Regions from separate parts of the uncultured Zoogloea sp. genome, predicted to be linked through region 1. Evidence: predicted binding sites of a transcription regulator. Region 1 holds the regulator's gene; each other region holds the start of a gene.
What was found. The regulator FNR, encoded in region 1, switches genes on or off when oxygen is low (the NO sensors DNR and NnrR bind a similar motif). The targets are predictions, from matches to a motif close to TTGANCTAGNTCAA.
Positions count from the first base shown of each region.

Region 2: Q0672_RS18255 (cytochrome c oxidase subunit 3 family protein) is a predicted target of FNR. The motif match lies at 1,293-1,306, and genes of this name have one in related genera.
Region 3: Q0672_RS20195 (bifunctional acetate--CoA ligase family protein/GNAT family N-acetyltransferase) is a predicted target of FNR. The motif match lies at 1,572-1,585, and genes of this name have one in related genera.

Region 1 covers NZ_CALAYQ010000140.1:25,144-28,414, forward strand. The annotation lists gene Q0672_RS15940 (sulfite exporter TauE/SafE family protein) at 1-11, opposite strand, end outside; gene hemN (oxygen-independent coproporphyrinogen III oxidase) at 99-1,493, opposite strand; gene fnr (fumarate/nitrate reduction transcriptional regulator Fnr) at 1,613-2,347, shown strand; gene Q0672_RS15955 (SirB2 family protein) at 2,348-2,734, opposite strand; gene Q0672_RS15960 (MBL fold metallo-hydrolase) at 2,810-3,271, opposite strand, start outside.
Region 2 covers NZ_CALAYQ010000162.1:2,914-6,184, forward strand. The annotation lists gene Q0672_RS18245 (CbbQ/NirQ/NorQ/GpvN family protein) at 1-397, opposite strand, end outside; gene Q0672_RS18250 (cytochrome C oxidase subunit IV family protein) at 394-654, opposite strand; gene Q0672_RS18255 (cytochrome c oxidase subunit 3 family protein) at 664-1,257, opposite strand; gene Q0672_RS18260 (diguanylate cyclase) at 1,424-2,347, shown strand; gene Q0672_RS18265 (isoprenylcysteine carboxylmethyltransferase family protein) at 2,354-2,845, opposite strand; gene Q0672_RS18270 (hypothetical protein) at 3,022-3,271, opposite strand, start outside.
Region 3 covers NZ_CALAYQ010000184.1:1,674-4,944, forward strand. The annotation lists gene Q0672_RS20190 (PAS domain S-box protein) at 1-1,502, shown strand, start outside; gene Q0672_RS20195 (bifunctional acetate--CoA ligase family protein/GNAT family N-acetyltransferase) at 1,751-3,271, shown strand, end outside.

The DNA of each region.
Region 1 (3,271 bases):
GTTTCCGGCATGGTTTCAACCCTGCAAATGAAAAGCGCCCCGCGAAGTCACGGGGCGCATAGTTTAGTCCTGACGATCCGGAGCAACCAGACGGCGGATCAGATCACCTTGGAGTAGCGGGTCCGCTCCCGGTCGGAGCGCAGGAACTTGTCGAACACCATGGCAATGGCCCGCACCAGCATGCGGCCGGCCGGCATCACGCTGATCCACTGGTCGTCGATCTTCAGGAGCCCGCCCTTCTCCATCTCGCGCAGGTCGGCGAGCTCGGCGGCGAAGTACTTCTTGAAGTCGATGAGGTGGGCGATCTCGATGGATTCGATGGACAGCTCGAAGTGGCACATCAGCGCCTGGATGATCGCCCGGCGCAGCAGGTCGTCCGGGGTCAGCTCAATGCCGCGCAGGACCGGCAGGCGGCCGGTGTCGAGGATGTCGTAGTACTCGTCGAGCGTCTTCACGTTCTGGGCGTACGTCGGCCCGACCTTGCCGATGGCGGAGACGCCGAAGGCCAGCAGGTCGCACTCGGCGTAGGTCGAGTAGCCCTGGAAGTTGCGGTGCAGGCGGCCCTGACGCTGGGCAGTGGTGAGCTCGTCGGTCGGCTTGGCGAAGTGGTCCATGCCGATATAAACGTAGCCGGCCTCGGTGAGGCGGCGGATGGCCAGTTGCAGGATCTGCAGCTTGGTCTCACCCGACGGCAGCTGCGCATCGACAATGCGGCGCTGGGGCTTGAAGAGGCTGGGCAGGTGCGCGTAGTTGTAGATCGACAGGCGATCCGGCGACAGGGCCAGGATCTGCTCCAGGGTGCGGTTGAAGCTGATGACGTTCTGTTTGGGCAGGCCGTAGATCAGGTCGACGCTCACCGACTTGAAGCCGTGGGCGCGGGCCGCGTCGATCACCAGCTTGGTCTCTTCCTCGCTCTGGACGCGATTGACGGCCTTCTGCACATCCGGGTTGAAATCCTGGATGCCGACGCTCATGCGGTTGAAGCCCAGCTCGGCCAGCAGCGCGACGGTGGCTTCATCGACCTTGCGCGGGTCGACCTCGATGGAGTATTCGCCGTCCGGCACCAGCGTGAAGTGCTTCTTCACGATGCCCATCAGCTGGCGCAACTCGTCGTGGGACAGGAAGGTGGGCGTGCCGCCACCCAGGTGAAGCTGCAGGACTTCCCGCGGGCCCTGCAGGCAGGCGACCTGAAGATCGACCTCCTTCTCGAGGTACTCCAGGTACTTGGCCGAGCGCCCGTGATCCTTGGTGATGATTTTGTTGCAGGCGCAGTAGTAGCAGATCGTATTGCAGAACGGGATGTGGAAGTATAATGAGAGCGGTTTGCCAATCCCGCCGATCGATCTCTTGCCGAGCCAGTCGCACAGCGCGTCGGAGTTGAAGGCCTCGACGAAGCGGTCTGCGGTTGGATACGAAGTGTAACGAGGGCCATTCACATCAAACTTGCGAATGAGCTCGGGGTCGAAAATCAGATCTTTTTGAGTCGCGTTCATGGGCGTGCTTCTATTAGTTCCGCGAAACGATCGCAGAATCATCCTGTAATCGTATTGATGTGGATCAAAGGGCTCCAAAGGTTGGTAAATCCTCTCAAGTCCAGGTGGTAAGCGTACAGATGAATTCTGCGATTCCAGCAACAATTATCGAGATCAAGACAGCGTGTTCCCAGTGCAACCTGCGTGAACTGTGTCTGCCGTTCGGGCTCGACCCGCGGGAAATCAACCAGCTCGACGAGCTCGTCGGAAGCCGTCGCAAGATCAAGCGTCAGCAGCATCTCTACCGCTCCGGGGAGTCCTTCGAGGCGATCTACGCGATCCGCGCCGGCTCGTTCAAGACCGATGTCATTCTGGAGGACGGCCGCGATCAGGTCACCGGTTTCCAGATGACCGGCGAAGTCCTCGGGCTGGACGGCATCAGTACCGAACACCACTCGTGCAACGCCATCGCCCTCGAAGACAGCGAAGTGTGCGTGATCCCCTTCAGCCGCCTCGAAGAACTGTCGCGCCAGGTGGAGAGCCTGCAGCACCAGTTCCACAAGATCATGAGCCGCGAGATCGTGCGCGACCACGGCGTGATGATGCTGCTTGGCTCGATGCGCGCCGAGGAGCGCCTCGCTGCCTTCCTGCTCAACCTGTCCCAACGCTTCACCGCGCGGGGTTTCTCGCCGTCCGAGTTCCATCTGCGCATGACCCGCGACGAAATCGGCTCCTACCTCGGGCTGAAGCTCGAAACCGTCTCCCGCGCCTTCTCCCGCTTCCAGGAAGAAGGCCTGGTGGCGGTCCAGCAGAAGCACATCCGCATCCTCGACACCCCGGGGCTCAAGCGGCTGCTGAACCATCACGCCATCTGATCAGACGAGCGCGAGCCAGCCTGCCGGGTTCTTGGTGAGCGCCACTGAAACAATGTAGGAAAACACGACCGCCGCCGCGGCGAGCGCCGTCACGCGCACGCCGAGCGGCCGCGTCGGCCGCAGGGCCACGGCGCCGAACCCGATGTAGGCCAGGAGCCCCAGCACCTTGGCGGTCAGCCAGCCATCCACGAAGGGGTACTGCCCAGCCATCCACGCCAGAGCAATGGCGCTGGCGAGCAGGCACGAGTCGATTACGTGAGGCAGGCGCCGGGTCAGCCTGGCTGCGAGAAGCGGTGAACCGGTGATCGACCACCAGCCGCGCAAAAGAAAACCCGCGCCGCTCAGCACGACGCAGGTGATGTGGAAATGCTTGATGAGCAGATACATGTCGCCTCGGATCGGGTTACGCCTTGACGACATTGTCGGGCATTCGCCCCGCCCCGTCCTTGCGGGGCCTCAACTTCAGCCGCGCAGGACGCCCACTTCCAGGGCCGCGAACCAGTTGATGAAACGCTGCACGTCGGCGCCCTGGTAGATTGAGCCGTGCTGGGGCACCAGCATGTCGATCTCCAGCCGCGAGACGCGCTCGCACCAATCGCGCTTGGCTCGGTCGGAGCCCATCCAGCGCTTGTGGAAGCCTTCCGCGTGACGGATGTGGCGGGAGAAATCCTCCACGTACAGCCCACCCTGGTCGGGCGGCAGGAGCGCCGCGCCGATGTCGCCGGAAAACAGGATCTTGGCCTTCGGATCGTACAGGTTGAAGTTGCCCGACGAGTGCAGATAATGGGCCGGCACGGCCTGCAGCTCGAGGCTGCCGAGCTTGATGGTCATGCCCGGATCGGGAATCGGCACGAAGGTGGTGTCCTCGCCGCCAAAGTGGGGCAGGAAGGACTGCCACAGCCAGCTGGTGTAGCACTTGAGCTC
Region 2 (3,271 bases), on a different contig from region 1:
GCTCGCCCGTGCGCTCGATGGGCAGCACGCGGCGGTCGTCGGCGAGCGGGTGGATCACCACGGTGGTGTCGCGGCGGGCTTCGACCACTTCATCCAGGTAACAGATGCCACCTTCGCGTACCGCGCGGGTCAGCGGGCCGTCGCACCACACCGTCTGACCGTCGCCCAGCAGGTGGCGGCCGACCAGATCGGCCGCGGTGAGATCGTCGTGGCAGGCCACGGTGTACAGCGGCAGCCCCAGCCGCGCCGCCATGTGGGCGACGAAGCGGGTCTTGCCCACGCCGGTGGGGCCCTTGATGAGCAGCGGCAGGCGGTTTTTCCAGGCCTGCTCGAAGACTTCCACTTCGTTGCCGGCGGCTTCGTAGAACGGGATGTTGGTGGTCATCGGGGCATTCATGGGATGGAGATCCAGTAGGCGACGGCGATCAGCGTCGAGACGAGCAGCAGCCAGCCGAGCAGCAGGCCGCGCCAGAAGAATTTGACCCCACGCAGGCCCATGAAGTCGAGCACCACGAGGCGGCCCTTGATGAAGCTGATGGAGAGGAGCATGGCCATTGCGGCCGTTCCGCCACCGCCGCGCTCGCCGATCTCGAAGGTGGCGACGGTGGCGGCGAGCAGCACGACCAGCACGATGTTGAGGTGTCGGGTGTTCATCGCAATCCCTCAGCGCATCACGTATACGAGCGGGAACAGCACGATCCACACCAGATCGACCATGTGCCAGTAGGCCGCGCCGGTTTCGATGCCGTTCATGTTGTCCGGGCCGTAGTCGCCCTGGCGGGTCTTCCACCACAGGGCGGTGAGGATCACCAGCCCGAGGATGACGTGCATGAAGTGGAAGAAGGTGAGCGACAGATAGAACATGTAGAAGGTGTTGGTGGACAGGTTGATGCCCGCACCAAACTTCGCCGCGTATTCAAAGCCCTTCACCACCAGAAAGCCGCCGCCGCAGGCGATGCCGGCGAGGAGCCAGCGTGCACCGGTCTGCGCGCGGGCCCGGCCGACCGCCTCGACCGCCCGGGCCACGCACCAGCTGCCGGTGATCAGCAGCACCGTGTTGAATGCGCCGGCCTTGCGATCGAGGGTCTCCTGCATGGTGTTGAAGAGTTCGACGTTGTGGGCGCGCCCGAAGGCATAGGCCGCAAAGAAGACCCCGAAGGCGAGCAGCTCGGCGAGGATGAAGAACCAGATCGCCAGATCACCGGGCGGCGCGCTGGCCGGGTGGGGGGCTGGCTGGGGTGGGGCGGTGGTGTCCATGCCCGCGAGTATCGGCGGGCGGCGGGCGGCCAGCCTTGATCTGAACCAAGTGTCAGCGCTTGAGGCGGCGCTGCTGCGTGTACCCGGATAGGCGGGAGATTTCGGGATATTATTACTTTAGATATAAGAAAGACGGGCTGGGGGAGGGGGTATGCGGATTCTGGTGGTGGATGATTCCCGAACCATCACGTCGGTGTTTGGCGCGCGGCTCGTCGAGGTTGGCCATGAGGTGGTCATCGCCGAGAACGGGCAGATTGCAGTCGAGCGTTTTCAGGCGTCGGCGCCCGATCTCGTCCTGATGGACATCGAGATGCCGGTGATGAACGGATTCGAGGCCGCCAAGCAGATCCGCGCCGTCGAGGCCACCCAGGAATGGGCGTGGACGCCGATCATCTTCCTCACCGGCTCCGACACCCCGGAAAATCTCGTCATGGCCATCGAGGCCGGCGGCGACGACTTCATCCCCAAGTCGGCCCCCGAGGGCGTGGTCCAGGCCAAGATGAAGGCCATGGCGCGCATCGCCGGGCTGCGGGCCGAACTCTCCCTCGCCAACCGCAAGCTCGAGGCCCAGGCCAGCCAGGACGGGCTGACCGGCCTGTTCAACCGCCGCTACATGGATCTGCGGCTCGACCACCAGTGGGGCGAGGCGATCAGCTGCGGCGCGCCCTTCGGGCTGCTGATGATGGACGTGGACAACTTCAAGCTGTTCAACGACCACTACGGCCACCTGGCGGGCGACGACTGCCTGCGGGCGATCGCCGCGACGCTGCAGAAGGTGGTCGAGGAGGTCAATGCCCGGCGCCTTGCCCACGATGCCTTCGTGGCGCGTTATGGCGGCGAGGAGTTCGCGATGATGCTGCCCCGCTGCACCCCCGAAGCGCTCGCCGAGATCGCCCGGGTCGCGGTGGATGCGGTGTGCCGGCAGGGGATCGCCCATGCGCGCAATGCAGAGTGGGGGGTGAGCACGCTGTCGGTGGGCGGCGTTCACATGAGCCGCGCCGAAGGTGCCCTGGCGCAGTTGTTCCGGCGCGCCGACGCGAACCTCTACCGCGCCAAACAGAACGGCCGCAACCGGGCCGAGCTGGGCTGACGCGGCTCAGTAGATCAAGGGGATCAGCTTGCGGACGCGCCGCTGGTAGTCGGCGTAGGCCGGAAAGCGCTCCAGCAGCCAGACCTCCTCGCGCCGCGACTTGATGTCGAAGAACACCAGCAGCAGCGCGGCCCACAGCAGGGTGAGCCAGCCTTGGGCGATCAGCGCCCAGCCGAAGGTCGCCAGAATCAGCCCGGAGTAGATCGGGTGACGGACCCAGCCGTAGGGGCCGGTTTCCACCAGCCGGCAGTCGTCCCGCGGATGGGGCAGGGGCGTGAGGTTGCGGCCCAGACGCAGCACGGCGGCGGCGCAGATCGTCACGCCGAGGGCCAGCAGCATTGCGCCGAGCGCCCGGCCGGGAAATTCCAGCACCCGCGGCCAGGCCGGCAGGCCCGGCAATGACGACGGCCCGAAGGCGATCAGCGCGAAGATGCCGCCCTGGGCGACCACATACCATTCGCCCCGTGGGCCCTTCCACCAGGGCGCGCGGCGCGTCATGGCCGGCTCCCGGCGTGGGGCCGCGCCCCGGAAATCAGATCCGCCCGTCGGCGAAAGCCGTGGGCCGTGTTGCCTGTCCGTGTGCCTGCCACCGCGTGTCATCCCCGTTCGACGGCCGGATGCCGTCGCCAGCCGCCATTCTAGGCCTCGGGGCGGCGCGGTGCAGGGGTGGCGTTTCAGCCCACCACGAAGCCCGGCACGTCGATGCGCACGGCAGGGCGGTCGAGCACCACCGCGACGCTGCTGGCGAAGCTCCGCGCCCATTCGCCGCCCTGGGCGAAGCGCTGCTCGCCACCGTATTTGGCCACGTTGAGGATCACGTCGAGCATCAGCACCTTGCCCACCGGGTTGCTCGGGGTGCATTCCAGCTCGTCGAACTCATCATGGAGCCAGTCCTGGGCGCTGGCCTTGGTGAGATTGGCCACG
Region 3 (3,271 bases), on a different contig from region 1:
ACACCCGCCGCGCGGGCGAGGAGCGCTACCGCCAGCTGTTCGAGCTCTCACCCGAGGCCACCCTGGTGTGCATCGATGGGCGCATTCATCTTTCCAACGCCGCCAGCCGCCGCCTGTTTGCCGCCGACGACACCCGCGCACTCGAAGGCGTGGCAATGCTCTCGCTGGTCCATCCCGACGACCGGGCGATGGAAGCCGCGCGGCTCCAGCAGTTTGCCGCCAACCCCGAGCAGACCGGCCTCGCCCCGCTGCCCCTGCGCTACCAGCGCCTCGACGGCGAATGCATCAACGCCGAGGCCACCGGCGTGCGGATGCGCTTCGACGGCCAGCCGGCGGTGCTTTATGTATTGCGTGACGTGGCCCGCTGGCTGTCGGCCGAGCAGGTGCTGCGCGAGAGCCGCGCCATGTACCGGGACGTGGTCGAGTCGGTCAACGAGATCCTCTTCCAGACCGACGGCGAAGGCCGCGTGACCTTCCTCAACCGGGCCTGGCGCCACACCACCGGTTTCGACGGCCGGCTGTCCATCGGCCAGAGCCTGCTGGATTTCGTCGCCGACGAAGACCGCAGCCGGGTCGAGCAGCACCTGCGCAGCATCCGCGAAGGCTACGAGGACATCGCCCAGTTCGAGTTCCGCCTGCGCACCCACTCCGAGGGCCTGCGCTGGGTCGAGGCCACCATCCGCCCCCTGCGCGACACCTACGATCACGTGGTGGGCAGCTCCGGCACGCTGGACGACATCACCGCCCGCAAGGAAGCCGAGCAGTCCCAGCGCAACCTCAACCTTGAGCTCGAAGCCCGCGTACGGGTGCGCACCGCCGAGCTCGAAGCCTCCAACCGCGAGCTCGAAGCCTTCTCGTATTCCGTGTCCCACGACTTGCGGGCGCCGCTCCGGGCCATCGACGGCTTCGCCCAGATTGTCGCCGAGGACTACGCCCCGCGCCTGGACGAAACCGGCCGCGAATACCTCCACCGCATCCGCATCGCCACCCAGAAGATGGCGCGCCTCATCGACGACCTGATCGACCTGGCCCGCCTCACCCGCCAGGCCATGAAGCGCGAGCAGGTGAACCTCAGCCAGATCGTCGAACAGATCCTCAACGAGCTGCGCCAGGAAGACCCGGAACGCGCCATCGAGATCCACGTCGAGCCCAACCTCGTCGCCGCAGCCGACCGGGCGCTGATTCGCGTGGCGCTCGAAAACCTGCTGCGCAACGCCTGGAAGTTCACCAGCCGCCGCGACGTGGCGCAGATCCGCTTCCACGCCGAGATGCGCGACCGGCAGATCGTCTATTGCGTCTCCGACAACGGCGCGGGCTTCGACATGACCTTCGCCTCCAAGCTGTTCCTCCCCTTCCACCGCCTGCACGGCATCAGCGAATTTGCCGGCACCGGCATCGGCCTCGCCACCGTCCAGCGCGTCATCCAGCGCCACGAAGGGCGCGTCTGGGCCCAGTCGACCCCCAACCAGGGCGCCAGCTTCTTCTTCACGCTCTGCCACTGATCCGGCACCTCCGGGTGTTGTGCGGCAGCCAAACCGTTGCTGCTACGCAACAGCCTGAATTCAAAAGCGTTGATATAAGTCACAACTAATGTTGTGCATCGCAATACATCGGCACTTTTACCAATATCCGGCAGCATTCTTGCGGGTTAAAATTCGTCTGTTAACTGACGATAAGAATATCCGCGGCTACGGCAAGGGTCATGGTCGCCCCAGCAGACCAACCGAATTGCACTAACCGAGCATCCATCATGAACGAACGACACTACCTCACCCCCCTCTTCGAACCCCGGTCCGTGGCCGTCATCGGCGCCACCGAGCGCGAAAACTCCCTCGGCAACGTGGTTGTCCGCAACATGCTGGAGGCGGGGTTCAAGGGCAAGTTGTTCGCCGTCAATCCCAAATACGAAGAAGTCCTGGGCGTCCCCTGCTACAAGAGCGTCGAGGACATCCCCCAGCGGCTCGACCTCGCGATCATCACCACCAAGGCTGACCGCGTGCCGGCCATCGTCGACGCCTGTGGCCGCGCTGGCACCAAGTCGGTGGTCGTGATCCCGTCCGGCTTTTCCGACGCCGGCCCCCGCGGCAAGATGCTCGAGAAGAACACCATCGAGAACGCCCGCCGTCACCGCATCCGCCTGCTCGGCCCCAACTGTCTGGGCGTGCTGCGCCCCGAGCTCGGCCTCAACGCCAGCTTCGCCCACGGCGGCGCCACCAAGGGCTCCATCGGCCTCATCTCCCAGTCCGGCGCCCTCTGTTCGGCGATCCTCGACTGGGCGCGCCCCAACAACGTCGGCTTCTCGTCGGTGGTTTCGCTGGGCACCTCGGTGGACATCGACTTCGGTGAAGTCCTCGAATACATGGTGTCGGATTCCCGCACCGAAAGCATCTTCCTGTACGTCGAAGGCATCAAGGACGCGCGCCGCTTCGTGAGCGCCCTGCGCGCCGCCGCCCGCGTCAAGCCGGTGCTGCTGATCAAGGTCGGCCGCCACCCGGTCGGCTCCCACGCCGCGCTGCTGCACTCGGGCGCAATGGTGGGCGAAGACGCGGTGTTCGACGCCGCCCTGCGCCGCGCCGGCGTGATCCGCCTGTACAACCTCGGCCAGCTGTTCGCTGCCGCCAACGCGCTGTTCTCGCACTTCCGTCCGCGCGGCAACCGCCTCGCCATCATCACCAACGGCGGCGGGCCGGGCGTGATGGCTGCCGACCGTGCCGCCGACCTGCGCATTCCCCTCGCCACCCTGTCCGACGCCACCGTCGCCAAGCTCAACGAGATCCTGCCGCCCACCTGGTCGCACACCAACCCGATCGACATCATCGGCGACGCGGACGCCGAGCGTTACCGCAAGACGCTCGAAATCGTCCTCGCCGACGAGAACGTCGAAGGCGTGCTCACCATGCTCTGCCCGCAGGCCATGAGCTCGCCCACCGAAGTCGCCCAGCAGATCATCGACGTCGAACGCAACGCCGACAAGCCCGTGTTCACCTGCTGGATGGGTGAAGAGCAGGTCCGCGAAGGCCGCCACATCTTCGAAGCCGCCGGCATCCCCACCTTCCGCACGCCGGAACCCGCCGTCGAGCTCTTCGGCCACATCTCGGCCTACTACCGCAATCAGAAGCTGCTGGTCCAGACGCCGTCGTCCCTGTCGTCGGATCTCAACCCGCCGTCCGTCGAGAGCGCCCGGCTGGTCATCGAGACCGCCCTCTCCGAGCGCCGCAAGAACCTCAACGAGATGGAATCCAAGGCCCTGCTGGCGGCCTTCCGCATTCCC